DNA from 3 places in the Dorea acetigenes genome. Region 1 is predicted to be linked to each of the others. Evidence: predicted binding sites of a transcription regulator. Region 1 holds the regulator's gene; each other region holds the start of a gene.
The links. The regulator HrcA, encoded in region 1, represses chaperone genes, less so after heat shock. The targets are predictions, from matches to a motif close to TGTTAGCACTCNNNNNNNNNGAGTGCTAACA.
Positions count from the first base shown of each region.

Region 2: the regulator HrcA is predicted to act here: its motif matches at 2,489-2,519, upstream of htpG (molecular chaperone HtpG).
Region 3: the regulator HrcA is predicted to act here: its motif matches at 2,878-2,908, upstream of OCV99_RS05265 (Hsp20/alpha crystallin family protein).

Region 1 covers NZ_JAOQJU010000007.1:106,167-111,335, reverse strand. The annotation lists gene OCV99_RS08245 (replication-associated recombination protein A) at 1-1,053, shown strand, start outside; gene OCV99_RS08240 (hypothetical protein) at 1,145-1,438, shown strand; gene OCV99_RS08235 (transposase) at 1,547-2,314, shown strand; gene hrcA (heat-inducible transcriptional repressor HrcA) at 2,521-3,564, shown strand; gene grpE (nucleotide exchange factor GrpE) at 3,600-4,265, shown strand; gene dnaK (molecular chaperone DnaK) at 4,304-5,169, shown strand, end outside.
Region 2 covers NZ_JAOQJU010000025.1:15,557-20,725, forward strand. The annotation lists gene OCV99_RS14440 (FtsX-like permease family protein) at 1-2,452, shown strand, start outside; gene htpG (molecular chaperone HtpG) at 2,626-4,701, shown strand; gene OCV99_RS14450 (DUF5721 family protein) at 4,780-5,169, opposite strand, start outside.
Region 3 covers NZ_JAOQJU010000003.1:183,366-188,534, reverse strand. The annotation lists gene OCV99_RS05275 (ABC transporter permease family protein) at 1-2,125, shown strand, start outside; gene OCV99_RS05270 (ABC transporter ATP-binding protein) at 2,145-2,804, shown strand; gene OCV99_RS05265 (Hsp20/alpha crystallin family protein) at 3,040-3,516, shown strand; tRNA gene OCV99_RS05260 (tRNA-Gly) at 3,661-3,731, shown strand; gene OCV99_RS05255 (prolyl-tRNA synthetase associated domain-containing protein) at 4,082-4,621, shown strand; gene nagB (glucosamine-6-phosphate deaminase) at 4,670-5,169, opposite strand, start outside.

The DNA of each region.
Region 1 (5,169 bases):
AAGAAGGATATGGAAGAAGTGGTGAAGCAGGCGAAAGAACTGCAGGGGATGTACCGGAAGAAAACCATTCTTTTCATAGATGAGATTCATCGTTTTAATAAAGGACAGCAAGACTATCTCCTTCCTTTTGTAGAGGATGGGACAATTATCCTGATTGGCGCGACCACGGAAAATCCTTATTTTGAGGTAAATGGAGCGTTACTTTCCCGTTCCAGCATTTTTGAATTGTATCCTCTTAGTAAAGAAGATATTAAAATATTGTTGAAACGGGCGGTGTATGACAAAGAAAAGGGAATGGGGAGCTATCATGCAGAGATAGACGAGGATGCCCTGGAATTTCTTGCAGATATTGCAGGCGGAGATGCGAGAAATGCGTTAAATGCAGTGGAATTGGGAATTCTTACCACAGAACGGAGTGAGGATGGAAAGATACATCTGACGCTGGATGTGGCAGGTGAATGTATCCAGAAGCGGGTGGTCCGCTATGATAAGACAGGGGACAATCATTACGATACGATTTCTGCATTTATAAAAAGTATGCGTGGTTCAGACCCTGATGCTGCAGTTTATTATCTGGCGAAAATGCTTTATGCCGGGGAAGATATTAAGTTTATTGCCAGGAGAATTATGATCTGCGCGTCAGAGGACGTGGGGAATGCAGATCCTATGGCGCTGACGGTAGCGGTATCCGCGGCTCAGGCAGTGGAGCGGGTAGGAATGCCGGAGGCACAGATTATCCTGTCACAGGCGGTGCTGTATGTGGCGACTGCTCCGAAGAGCAATTCGGCGGTGAATGCAATCACGGCGGCAACCCAAAATGTAAGGCAGTATAAAACAACAGTTCCGGCACATTTGCAGGATGCACATTACGGCGGATCCCAGAAGCTGGGGCATGGGGTCGGCTACAAATATGCTCACGATTATCCACATCACTATGTAGAACAGCAGTACCTGCCGGATGAAATTAAAGATGCCAGGTTTTATGAACCGGGGGATAACGGCAAAGAAAAAGAAATCAAAGAATGGATGGAATTTATCCGCAAACAGCATTGAGTTTTTAGATAACAAAATGTATAATTTCTATAAGTGATATCATCGTATACCGATGTAAAAGTATCTCAATGCATAAGTGGAGGGAATGCAAATGAAAGTATATGACACAGTAAAAAAAGTAGAATTAGAAGTTGACGGAACACGGGGATTGATTCAGTTGATGCGGGATGGACGCCAGGTGGATCTGTACTTGAAAGAGAAAAAATCCGACGAAGACGGATATATGAGCTGGGATGTAGAGCATTGGTCAAGCATTGACGTAAAGCGCTTTATCCGCTGTTATTCTCTGGAGGGGCGTGTGCTGGGTGAGTCTACCGGGCATAATATTTACGATCTGGAGAATGAGTTCAAGCCGGACGAAGCGGCAAAGGTGGAACTGAGCTAGTTAATTGCAGACGTAGTAAAGCGTCGCTTTACTACGTCTGCAATTAACATTTGTGGTGTACCCAACTGCATTTTGCCCTGTACCTGATTAGACGGAAGGAGGGCTGAAATGGCAACATGCAGACGAAAAAAGAGTGCAACAGGTATTTATCATGTTGTAGTAAAAGGAATAAATAAAGAAAAAATATTTTATATGCAGCGTGAAAAACTTTACTTAAAAAAGATTATTTTAAAACATCTTGAGAAACTGGAAGTTGAAATATATTCATATTGTATTATGTCTAATCATGCCCATTTTATCATTCGGGCAGAAATCGAAGTATTATCTTTGTTCATGGCTAAGGTTTTAGCAGAGTACGCATCCTATTATAATTATAAACATCGTCGAAATGGACATGTCTTTCAAAATCGTTTCATGAGTGAGTGTATTGAGAATGACAGATATTTTTGGACATGTTTAAGATATATTCATCTGAATCCTGTGAAAGCTAATATGGTAAAAAATCCGGTGCGCTATAAATATAGCAGTATGGCAGATTATATGACAGAAACGACAGGCATATTGGATTCAAAAGCAATTCGTATATATAAAGAACATTTTCGTGATTATTCTGAGTTTGAAGATTTTCATAGAATACGGCAAACAGAATTATTTTTAGATTATTCGGATGATGTGAAATTGCAATATATGGAGCTTGCATTATATATTGCAGAAAAGTTATATGAAGAAAAGAAGCTGACGTTATTGCATCAGGTATTTGAAGAAAAGGAAAACAGGAAAGAGTACATAAAAAGATTGTGCGAGAAATTAAAAATAGGTGTACGAAGAGCAGAAAAATTGTGTACGGATGTTTATAATAAAGTGGATAGTGGATAGATAGGTACAGGGGAAATGACAGTTGGGTACACCACAAATGTTAATTGGGGACGTAGTAAAGCGTCGCTTTACTACGTCCCCAATTAACAAAATAAAAAAAATATAAACAGTGTTGACAAATGAAAGCAGTAGTGCTAAATTAATAGTCGTAAAGATTAGCACTCGGATTAAATGAGTGCTAACAGAAAGAAGAAGGAGGCGAAGAGATGCAGGCGAAAGACCAGCTGGGTGAGAGAAAGATGAAAATATTACACGCAATCATCCAGACATATTTGGAAACAGGCGAGCCGGTAGGTTCAAGAACCATTTCCAAATATACGGATTTGAATCTGAGTTCTGCTACCATCAGAAATGAGATGGCGGATCTGGAAGAGCTTGGCTATATTCTACAGCCTCACACATCCGCAGGGCGGATTCCTTCTGACAAAGGTTACCGGTTATATGTAGATATGCTGATGGAGGAGAAGGAGCAGGAGCTCAATGAGATGCAGGAACAGATGCTTGAGAAGGCAGATAAGATGGAACTTCTTCTGAAGCAGGCAGCAAAGGTTCTCGCGAACAACACCAATTATGCTACAATGATTTCGACTCCCATGAACAGTGCTAATAAGATTAAGTTTATTCAGCTTTCACAGGTTGATGAAGAGCAGATTATTGCAGTGATCGTGCTGGGAGGCAATGTGATTAAGAACAAAATCATTACCGTAGGCGAAGAGCTTAGCAGTGAAAATCTTCTCAAGCTGAATATGTTGCTGAATACCACACTTAATGGTATGTCCATAGAAGAGATTAATCTGGGGCTGATTGCAAGGCTGAAGGAGCAGGCAGGGATTCACAGTAAGGTAATTAGTAATGTGTTGGATGCTGTGGCTGATGCTATCCAGATCGACGAGGATATGCAGATCTACACCAGCGGGGCGACCAATATTTTCAAATATCCGGAACTTTCGGATAAGCAGAGTGCGCAGGAAATCATCAGTGCATTTGAAGAGAAGCAGCAGCTTACCGAACTGGTGACACAGACACTGTCACAGGAAGAGAATACCGGAATTCAGGTATATATCGGAGATGAGACACCGGTTCAGACCATGAAAGACTGCAGCGTTGTAACTGCAACTTATGAATTGGGAGATGGTATGAAGGGAACAATTGGTATTATCGGACCGAAGCGGATGGATTATGAACATGTATTAAAATCGCTGAAGCATTTGCAGAATGAGCTGGATGCGATTTTCCATAAAAAAGTGTAAGAAAGGTGGAAGGACCCTTGGATAAAAATCAGGAAATGAATCAGGAGAAGAGTCAGGAAGAGATGGTGAAAGAAGCCGTCGAAGAGGCGAAGAAAGCAGCGCAGCAGGAAAATGCTGAGAAGACTCCGGCTGAGGAAGAGACTGGCGCAGAGACGGCAGAGGATGTCCCGGAGGACGGACAGGAGCCTGAGGATGGTTCTGAGGAAGAACCGTCAGAGGATGGACAGAAAAAGAACAAGTTTTTCGGGAAAAAGAATAAAAAAGATAAGAAAGATGAGAAAATAGAAGAGCTGACGGATAAACTTACCCGTCAGATGGCAGAGTTTGATAACTTCCGCAAGCGTACAGAAAGGGAGAAGTCCCAGATGTACGAAGTAGGGGCGAAAGATATCATAGAAAAGATTCTTCCGGTTGTAGACAATTTTGAGAGAGGGCTTGCAGCGGTGGCCGGAGAAGAAAAAGAAAATCCATTCGTTCAGGGAATGGAGAAGGTTTATAAGCAGCTTATGACGACACTGGAAGAGGCAGGCGTAAAGCCCATAGAGGCTGTCGGTCAGGAATTTAATCCTGATTTCCACAATGCAGTTATGCATGTGGAAGATGAGAGCTTCGGGGAAAATATCGTAGCCGAAGAATTCCAAAAAGGATATATGTATCGTGACTCCGTAGTGAGACACAGTATGGTCAAGGTTGCGAATTAATATTGGTAATTTAAATTCATTATAGGAGGAATAGAATCATGGGAAAAATAATTGGTATTGACTTAGGTACAACAAATAGCTGTGTTGCCGTTATGGAAGGCGGACAGCCGGTAGTCATCGCAAACACAGAAGGCGCGAGAACAACACCGTCCGTAGTTGCATTTACAAAGACAGGTGAGCGTCTGGTGGGCGAGCCGGCAAAGCGTCAGGCAGTAACGAACGCAGAGAAGACAATCTCTTCTATTAAGAGAGAGATGGGTTCAGATTATAAAGTGACAATTGATGGTAAGAAATATTCTCCGCAGGAGATTTCCGCAATGATTCTGCAGAAACTGAAAGCAGATGCAGAAGGATATCTTGGAGAGAAGGTTACGGAAGCAGTCATTACCGTTCCGGCTTATTTTAACGATGCACAGCGTCAGGCTACCAAGGACGCAGGTAAGATTGCAGGCCTTGATGTAAAGCGTATTATCAACGAGCCTACGGCAGCGGCTCTTGCATATGGCCTGGATAATGAAAAAGAGCAGAAGATCATGGTATACGACCTTGGCGGCGGTACATTTGATGTATCTATCATTGAAATCGGCGACGGTGTTATCGAAGTACTTTCCACAGCGGGCAATAACAGATTGGGCGGAGATGACTTCGACCAGAAGATTACAGATTATATGCTGGCTGAGTTTAAGAAGATGGAAGGCGTAGATCTGTCTGTAGATAAAATGGCACTCCAGAGATTGAAAGAAGCGGCAGAGAAGGCGAAGAAGGAATTATCTTCTGCTACAACAACCAATATTAATCTGCCGTTCATTACAGCTACAGCGGAGGGTCCGAAGCATTTTGATATGAATCTTACAAGAGCTAAGTTTGATGAGCTGACACATGACCTGGTAGAGAAGACAGCAGA
Region 2 (5,169 bases), on a different contig from region 1:
GGGACTGGAAGAATACAACTCTAATTTAGCTGTATACAAACAGAAAGCTCAGGAATACCAGCAGGCGGAAGAAGCATATGCGGCAGGGGAAGCGGAATATCAGCAGGGAAAGGCCTCCTATGAGGAGCAGAAGGCTATTTATGAGCCGATGATTCAGGCAGGAAGAGAAAGTCTGTCAGTTAAGAGGGCTGAGCTGGATGCGGGTTGGGATACTTATTATCAGATGGCAGAAAGCGAAGATGTCCAAGTGCAGCAGCAGGCAGAACTTTTGAAGCAGCAGCTGGATGAGGCGGAAGAAGCTTATCGGCAGGGAGAGGCTGAGATAACCGGTTATCAGCAGGAATTGGATAGCGGAGCGGCGATTCTTGCGGACAGCAGAGCGCAGCTGGATGCGACAAGAGGTATACTGGATGGGGCGAAGAGCGAGTTGGATGCCGGGAAGGCACAGTTGGATGAAGCGTATAATCAGCTTCTTGCGGCAAAGGCTGAGCTGGATGGAAGCAGAGCGCAGCTGCAATCCGGGGAGGAACAGCTTGACGATGCATACCGGCAGCTTCAGGATGGGCAAATGCAGTTGGATGACGGACGGAAAGAGCTAAAGACACAGGAAGATACGCTGAAAGAGGCGAAGTCGGAAATTGCGGAAAAAGAACCTGAACTGGTGGATGCGAAAAGAGAGTATGAAGAAGGAAAGAAAGAGTCAGAAGAAGAAATCGCAGGTGGAGAACAGAAGATTGCAGATGCGGAAAAAGAATTATCTAATGTAGGAGAAGCTGTTTGGTATGTATATGACAGAAGTGTTCTGCCGGAGTATTCCGGCTATGGGGAGAATGCAGACCGTATGAAGGCAATCGGAGGAGTGTTCCCGGTACTGTTCTTTTTAGTGGCAGCGCTGATTAGCCTGACAAGCATGACGCGTATGGTAGAAGAGCAGAGGACGCAGATTGGTACGATGAAAGCGTTGGGATACGGTAGGTTTGCCATTGCGTCTAAATATCTGGGGTATGCGTTGGCCGCCGCGCTTGGAGGCAGTGTTTTGGGGATCCTGGTTGGAGAGAAAGTGATTCCTTATATCATCATATATGCGTATGGCATTATTTATCCTTATATGAATGATATCCTGGTTCCATATAATATGTATTATGCAGTTATGGCTACTGTTGCTGCGACGGCATGTACGCTGGCGGCAACCGGAGCTGCGTGTTATAGAGAGTTGGGGGCGCAGCCGGCAGTTTTGATGCGGCCACCGTCACCCAAGAGTGGAAAACGTGTATTTATGGAGAGAATTACGTTTATTTGGAAACATTTGAGTTTCACGTGGAAATCTACGATACGTAATCTCTTCCGCTATAAGAAACGATTCTTTATGACGGTGTTTGGAATTGGCGGGTGCATGGGTCTGATGTTGTTTGCATTTGGACTGAAGGATTCTATCTACGAAATTGCGGACATCCAGTATGAGGAAATTCAAATTTATGACGGTATGGCATACCTTCAGGAAAATGTGACGGAGGAAGAGAAGGAAAATCTGTCTGCTTATATAGAGGAAGAAGAGGGCATCAAAGAGTCTTTGGATGTAAATATGCGTACGGTGACGCTGGTTCATGATTCTAATAAGAGGGAAGCGTACCAGACAGTTCCGGAAGATTTGGGGCAGATAGATGAATTTGTAAAATTCCATGACCGTGTGGGCAAAGAGGAATATACACTTGGGGATGACGGCGTCATTCTGAGTGAGAAGACGGCAAAGATGCTGGATGTGAAAGAGGGAGACACCATTGAGATTGAGGATACGGATTTCGGGAACCATAAAGTAAAGGTTGCAAATATATGTGAAAATTATATGGGACATTATATGTATATGTCCAGGAATTTGTATGAAGAAATCTATGATGAAGAATTCACTGTGAACTGTATCTATTTTAAGACGGTGGGAGAGACCAATGCCAAGATGGAGGAAACCGGTGAGAAGATACTGAAGCAGGACGCGGTGCTGAATGTCAGCTATCTTCACGATATTGAGCAGCAGCTAAATGACATGTTAAAGAGCCTGAACCTGGTGGTGATTGTGCTGATTGTGTCTGCAGGAATGCTTGCGTTTGTAGTGCTTTATAATCTGAATAATATCAATATTACAGAGCGGCGCAGAGAGCTGGCAACCCTGAAAGTATTGGGGTTCTATGACGGAGAGGTGAGCGCCTATGTATACCGTGAAAATATCATTCTTACTTTTGTTGGTATGGCGGCGGGTATCGTGATTGGAATTTTGCTGCATCGGTTTATCATCGAAACGGTAGAAGTAGATTCCGCAATGTTTGGGAGAATCATTGACTTTTCAAGTTATATCTATAGTATGTTGTTTACGCTGGGATTTTCTTTCTTTGTAAATGGAGTCATGTATTTCAAATTGAAGAAGATCGATATGGTAGAATCTTTGAAGAGCGTGGAGTAAGTAGAGTTTATTAAAATTTTATTCTTTTAAGAAATTTGTTAGCACTCTTGCGAAAAGAGTGCTAATTTTCTATTGACATTTGAAATTCAAGGTATTATCATATCTTCTAGCGAGAAAAAAGAACACTTTGTGATAAAAGCAATAGAAAATAATAAAAATAAGGAGTGGTATACATGGCAACGAAAAAAGGTTCTTTATCAATCAGCAGTGAAAACATTTTTCCGATTATTAAAAAGTGGGTATATTCCGATCACGATATTTTCTTCCGTGAGATGGTTTCTAATGGGTGTGATGCAATCACGAAGCTGAAGAAATTGGACATGATGGGCGAATATGAGATGCCGGAAGACTATAAGCCTCAGATACAGGTAGTTGTGAATCCGGAGGAGAAGACGCTGAAATTTATTGATAACGGTCTTGGCATGACGGCGGAAGAAGTAGAAGAATACATTACGCAGATTGCATTTTCCGGTGCGACAGAATTCTTGGAGAAGTACAAGGACAAAACGACAGAAGATGATATGATCGGTCATTTTGGTTTGGGATTCTATTCAGCATTCATGGTGGCGGATGAGGTTCATATTGATACCCTTTCCTATAGAGAAGGCGCGGTTCCTGTACATTGGGAGAGTGACGGCGGTACAGAATACGAGATGTCAGATGGAAGCAAAGAAAGCGTGGGTTCTGAGATAACCCTGTTCCTGAATGAAGACAGTCTGGAATTTGCTAATGAATACCGGGCAAGAGAAGTATTGGAGAAATACTGTTCCTTTATGCCGGTTCCGATTTATGTATCCAAGGCGAATGCCGAACAGGAATATGAGACTATTGACGAGGCGGATCTTCGCGATGATGACGTGGTGGTAGAGCATATTCACGAAGAAGCCAAGATGGAAGAGAAGGAAAATGAGAACGGTGAGAAGGAGATGGTTGAAGTATCTCCTGCCAAAGAGAAGGTAAAGATCAACAAGCGCCCGGTTGCACTGAACGATACGGAGCCGCTCTGGACGAAACATCCAAACGAATGCACGAAGGAAGATTATCTGGAGTTCTACAGAAAAGTATTTATGGACTACAAAGAGCCTCTTTTCTGGATCCATCTGAATATGGATTATCCGTTTAACTTAAAAGGGATTCTGTACTTCCCGAAGATTAATACGGAATATGATTCTATTGAAGGTACGATTAAATTATATAACAACCAGGTGTTTATTGCAGATAATATCAAAGAAGTCATTCCAGAGTTTCTTATGGTATTAAAAGGTGTCATTGATTGTCCAGATCTTCCGCTTAACGTATCAAGAAGTGCATTACAGAATGATGGATTTGTGAATAAGATTGCAGATTACATTTCCAAGAAGGTTGCAGATAAGCTGAGCGGCATGTGCAAGACAGATAAGGAGAATTATGAGAAATACTGGGATGACATCAGTCCATTTATCAAATTCGGATGCCTGAAGGATGAGAAATTCTGTGATAAGATGATGGATTACATTCTGTTCAAGAATATTGACCATAAATATCTGACTTTAAAAGAATGTGTCGAAGAGAATGGCGGAACGGTCATTGACCCGAAAGAGAAAAAGGAAGACGGCAGTGACAACAGTGAAGAGAATGGTGAAAACAACGTAGAAGAAGTAAAGACCACGATTTACTATGTTACGGATGAACAGCAGCAGAGCCAGTATATCAATATGTTTAAAGCGCAGGAGCTGGATGCTGTCATACTGGGACATAATATTGATTCCCCGTTTATTACACAGTTGGAGCAGAGAAATCCCAATATTCGTTTCCAGCGTATTGATGCAGATGTGACAGATTCTGTGAAGGAAGAGATTGCAGAAGAAGAGAAGGAGACCTTTAAGGCAACCACAGACAGCCTGATTGAGATTTTCCGCAAAGAACTGGGAAATGACAAGCTGGATGTAAAGGTTGAGAAATTAAAGGATGATAATGTTGCTTCTATGATTACGTTGTCTGAACAGAACAGGCGTATGCAGGAGATGATGAAGATGTACGGCATGGCGGGCATGGATCCGGCTATGTTCGGCAGCGAAAGTACGTTGATTCTGAATGCAAATCATCCTCTGGTACAGTTTGTGGTGGAACATAAAGACAATGAGAATGTTTCTGTTATCTGCAAACAGCTTTATGATCTTGCAATGCTGGCACATAAGCCATTGAGTCCGGAAGAAATGACGGCGTTCGTAAAGAGAAGCAATGAGATTATGATGCTTTTAACAAAATAAAAATCATATAGTGAAGAAGGAAAAAGGTGATATACTTACCCTCGAAAGGGTGATGGCATATCACCTTTTTTTGAAATGCTAAGAGCTTAAATCCCAATCAATTCCTTTCTCCGTAAAAAAATTCTGCACCCATTTGTCCCATCTTTGTTCCAGGGATTTGTCCATGGAGAAAGATTTAAAGGATGTCCCGGTGATGCAGGTGAGGTTCATGCCGTCATAGCGGAAGTTCAGATACAGCCCCTGTACGTCCGCCGGACGGAAATCAAGAGAATTTTCTGAAATCAGGGAAGCAATCCCTTCTTCGGGAAGGGAAAGGATGAATTTGAAATCCAAAGGTGTCTGCTTTCCTTTGATGATAGAAAAACAGTATTCCCGCAAATCTTTCCAGTCAGCATATTCTTTTTCAGGCGCTTCCTCAAAAAAGGATTTATGCAAAAAACCGTCAATGGTGAACTGGCAGAAGGTGGT
Region 3 (5,169 bases), on a different contig from region 1:
CCGATTGATGGAGCGGCTGGGAACAGGAGGCGCCCGAGAAATAAGCTATGAAAATTTATCTGCTTTTATTGCTTCTGAAGAACTGGAAATCATTGGCGCATACCGTTTTACTGATAGCGGGCAGGAACGGTATTATAACAATAATGCAGAATGGAGTTACGGACCGGCCACAATTTTTGTGCCATCCACTCTGTTGCCGGTCGATGTACCCGAAGACTATAAAATCACAATGGGAGATTTCAGCGTCTTTATCGAGAATCCCGGAGATGTAAAAGCTTTCCGGGAGGCCGCCGAACCATTGGCGGCAGAAATGGGCGTGGGACTGCGTTTCTCGGACGGAGGCTGGTCTGAAAGGAATGACAGCTTTGGGACAGGGCCGCTGGCATCATTTCTTGCAGTCATATTGTATGTGATTGGAGCGGCGCTTGCGCTGCTGCTCGCGGTGTACCTTTTTATCAATGGAAATAAGAATACCTATGCTGTTATGCGGATGTTAGGAACGCCTGCGGGAAAAGCAGGGAGTACGCTTGCATTTCCATTTTGTATCCTGGCGGTATTTGCAATGGCTGCCGGCGGTATAGCAGGCCTTTTTTATGCGTCTTATACGGTGGAAAAAACGCTTGCAAAAATGTCGGTTGACAGCGCTCCGGAAGGATTTGCCTATGTTCTGAATGCAGGACTTCCGAATGGTGTGGTAATCTTCTGCCTGATTGCAGAGATGGTATTTACGTTGTCTTTTCTGGGATTATCTTTGTGGAAAATGAAGAAAACATCTCCGCTGGAACTGCAGCAGGAGAGTAACGGGCGTGCAGGAAGAAATAGAAAATTTTTTAAAACCGCAGAACCGGAGACGGATATTAGATCCGGGGTTCTTGTCAGGCCTGCTATTGTAAAATTATCCGGCGTTGAGGATGGCCAGCCGCCTGTCCATGGGAAATACAATGCGCTGCGTCAGACGTGGGGTTACATTCTGCGCCGTATGCGGCGTGGGATGGGGACAACTGCAGTGTCGCTTGTACTTACGGTTGTGTTGACTGCCGGGATGGGAGCGTTAATCCTGACAGAACTTGCATACAGGGACGCATACCGGGGACTTGCCGTAAAGGGCGTGGCGGCAGGTTTTTCCTCATCATCTGTTACGGAATTATCAAAAGCGGATCTGGTTAAGGATTTTTATTACTATACTTCTAATTTTAATGTGCGTGTAAATCAATCCGGCATTTTAAGTCCTATTACATTTACCAATGATTTCGGGCGCTATCTGGAAGATGATTACACGGTTACCTGGGCGGACGGATATGATGCTTCTGTTTTTGAACGCACAGGAGCGGTTTGCCTGATGGGAGAGACGCTTGCTGAGATGCTGGGCGTCCACCCGGGAGATGAGATAACGCTGTTATCAGATGACCTGTATTCTTTTATGGAGCGTCTGCGGGAAGACGCGGATTTTCAGTTTTATAAAGAAGAGGAAGATTTCCTGTCTGCGGTGGAACAGGCCGGGAAAGCCTACAAGGTGGTGGGGATTTTGCATACGGAGAAGGAAGCGGTGGCAGCAGGTGTTTTTTCGGTGGTAAATGATGCGGCAGAGGAACTTTATGGCCAGCCCTTTCAGATTGGGTACTGTGAATTTACTGCGGCGGACAATGGGAAACTTAAAGAGTTAAATAGATTGTTGGAAGAAGAAAAAAGCCGGAATGTAAGATATGCGCCGTTGGCATCTTTTCACATTGATTCGGAGTCGGTGGAGGGTGCGCGGCGGATCTGTACACTGATAGATGAGCTGTTTCCAATTGCTATGGTTGTGGCGCTGGTTATCGGGCTGCTGGGATCAGGGCTGGTAATCATGCAGTCTGCGCGGGAAGCGGCATGTCTGCGGATTCTTGGCGTTACAAAGAAGCGTGCCCGCTGCATGTTGATTTTTGGACAAGTGTTGCTGTGTGCTGCGGCGATTGCGCTTGTCACGCTTGGTCTGGCCCTATTTGGAAAGACATTGTTTACAAGAAGCATTGAAACGCTGGCACGCTGTTTGGCGCTGTATTTCTCAGGATGCGTCTGCGGAGCAGTACTGGCGGCAATACAGGTGACCGGACGAAAGTGTCTGGAGCTGTTGCAGATAAAGGAATAAGAAGGTTGGAGGGAGAAGTATGGCGGTTTTGAGTCTGGAAAATGTAACGTATAGGTATAAGAATGCGCAGAGGGCGGCAGTGTCAGGAATCTCCTGCGAGTTTGAGGAGGGGAAAGTTTATGCAGTTGTGGGAGCTTCCGGTTCGGGAAAATCTACGTTCCTGTCTTTGCTTGCGGGATTGGATCTGCCGACAGAGGGAACCATCAGATTTCAGGGGGACAGCCTGGCAGAGTTGAATCTTGACCGGTACCGGCGGGAAAGTATTTCTATGATTTTTCAGGTATTTCATCTGTTTCCGCTTCTGACTGTTATGGAAAATGTCTGTTTTCCTATGGAGTTGTGTGGCATAACTCCCAAAGACGCCAGGCCGCGGGCGGCCAAATTGCTGGAAGCTGTGGGTATCCGGGAGGAACAGATGAAACGCTTCCCGTCAAAGCTGTCGGGAGGAGAACGTCAGCGGGTAGCTATTGCCAGGAGCCTTGCATCTAACGCGAAAATTATTCTGGGGGATGAGCCGACGGGGAATCTTGACGGGGAAAATACGCAGAATATTATGGATATACTCTGCGAGCTTGCTCATAAGAAAGGATACTGCGTTATTCTCGTGACGCATGATATGGAGGTGGCAGAGATGGCTGACGTGTCATTCCGAATGAAAGATGGTAACTTTGTTTCCTAAAAAGTAGTAGTAGGTTTTCCCTTTATTTCTGCTATAATCAAAGAAAATAAGCTTCACAGAAAATTCACAAAATTATTAGCGCTTTCGCTTGACGAGTGCTAAAATATGTGTTATAACACATGCAGAACAAAGGAGAAGGAAAGAAAGGAACCGGCAGAAAGGTTCCGTTTTCTTCCCAATCATCCCCAGTTCCAGTTAACAAGATGTTTTTAATTAGGAAAAGGAGCGATGACTTATGATGACACCTAGTATTTTTGGAGAGAACTTATTTGACGATTTCTTTGATGACTTTTTTGATTTTCCGTCCTTTGACAACAAAGAGATGCGGAAAGCAGAACGCAAATTATATGGACGCCATGCGGCGAATATGATGAAGACCGATGTGCAGGAGCATGATGACCACTATGAAGTGGATATTGACCTGCCGGGCTTTCAGAAAGATGAACTTTCCCTGGAGCTGAAAGCCGGTTATCTGGTAATCAGCGCAGCAAAGGGACTTGACAAGGACGAGAAGGAAAAGAAAACAGGAAAATTTGTCCGCCGGGAGCGTTACGCAGGCAGCATGAGCAGATCTTTCTATGTCGGCGAGGATGTAAAGCAGGAAGATATTCATGCGAAGTATGAGAGCGGAGTATTGAAACTGAGTATTCCGAAGGCAGAGACAAAGAAATCAGCGGTTGAAGATAAGAAATGCATTGCCATCGAGGGATAACGGCACCTCTTTATATAAATTGAAATAATATAGCCCGGAGTGCGGAGAGCTCTATAGAAAAGCTGTCTGGCTTCGGGCTTTTTTAAAAAAGTGCTTGCAATCTGCGGAAATCTATGATAAAGTATTAGGCGTGTCAGAGATGACGCGGGTGTAGTTCAATGGTAGAACACCAGCCTTCCAAGCTGGATACGTGGGTTCGATTCCCATCACCCGCTTTTTTTCTTTACCCAAAATTGACTGAAAATTTAGAATATTAAAATAAAATCAAAAAACTAATTGACAAAAAACGAGGTTTATGCTATTATATACTCAACAAAAGAAAACAGAGTTTTCACTTTTTATAAAAAAACCTAATCTAAAATCTAAAAAAGGAGGTACGGACCAACAAAAACTTAATCCACTACTCATAATCTAAGAAAGTCGAAGGTGTAGAAAATGAAATTACTGGAATTTGACGAATAGCTCGTTCGAGAAGAAAAAGAATCGAACGAGCTAAAATTTTGTTTACAAGAGGAAAAGAAATTGTTAAAATACTATCAAAATAGAAAGAGGAGTTGAGTGGGCTATGGTTTATATTAGTGAGAAAAGCAATACGGCACCGGAGAATCTGGAGAATCCGACGGCAAAAAGCGTTTATGGGCTGTTGGATAAGCTTAAAATCCCTTATGAGTGTGTGACGAATGATGTAGTTGAGACGATGGAAGAATGCATTGAGGTAGATAAAGCGCTGGGGACAGAGATCCGGAAGAGCATTTTTTTATGTAATAAGAAGAAAACAAGCTTTTTCCTGGTGGTAATGCCTGCGGGGAAATCTTTAAATACAACAGAACTGGGGAATAAAATAGGTGTGTCTCATCTTTCTTTTGCCCCTGCGGAATATATGGAGAAATATTTAAAGGCTCTTCCTGGTTCGGCGTCCGTGATGGGGCTGATAAATGACGAAGATGATTATGTGCAGTTGATTATGGATAAAGAAGTGGCAGATGAAGAGTGGTTTGGATGCAATCCGGGAATTAATACGTCTCATTTAAAAATGAAGACGGCGGATTTGCTGAATAAGTTCTTGCCTAAAATCAGGCATAAAGCGAAGATTGTTGCATTTTAGTGTGAAAAACAGGGGCATCGCCCCTGTTTTTTTACCAGGAAATATTTATTATTCGGGCAATTTGCTGAGAGCTGCTTCGTCGGCGACAATCGTTACGTCGTTGTGAAGCTGAAGAATCGAAGCCGGAATTGCCGGAGTGATTGGTCCGTAGAGGATTTCTTTTAAAATATCTGCTTTGCTCTCCCCGCTGATAATTACCAGGATTTTTCTTGCCTGCATGATACTTTTGATACCCATGGTGTAAGCCTGCTTTGGAACGTCCTCTTCGGAAGCGAAGAAGCGTTTGTTTGCTTCAATGGTGCTTTCTGTCAGGTCGATGCAGTGCGTTTCTTTTTCAAATGCGGCGCCCGGTTCGTTGAAGCCGATGTGGCCGTTGTGTCCAAGTCCCAGAAGCTGCAGGTCGATGCCGCCTTCTCTTGCAATGATTTGATTGTAATCGCTGCAGGCTTTCTCAGAATCCATTTCCAGCCCATTCGGCACAAAGGTCCGGTTTTTATCAATATTTACGTGATCGAACAGATTCGTATTCATAAAATAACGATAGCTCT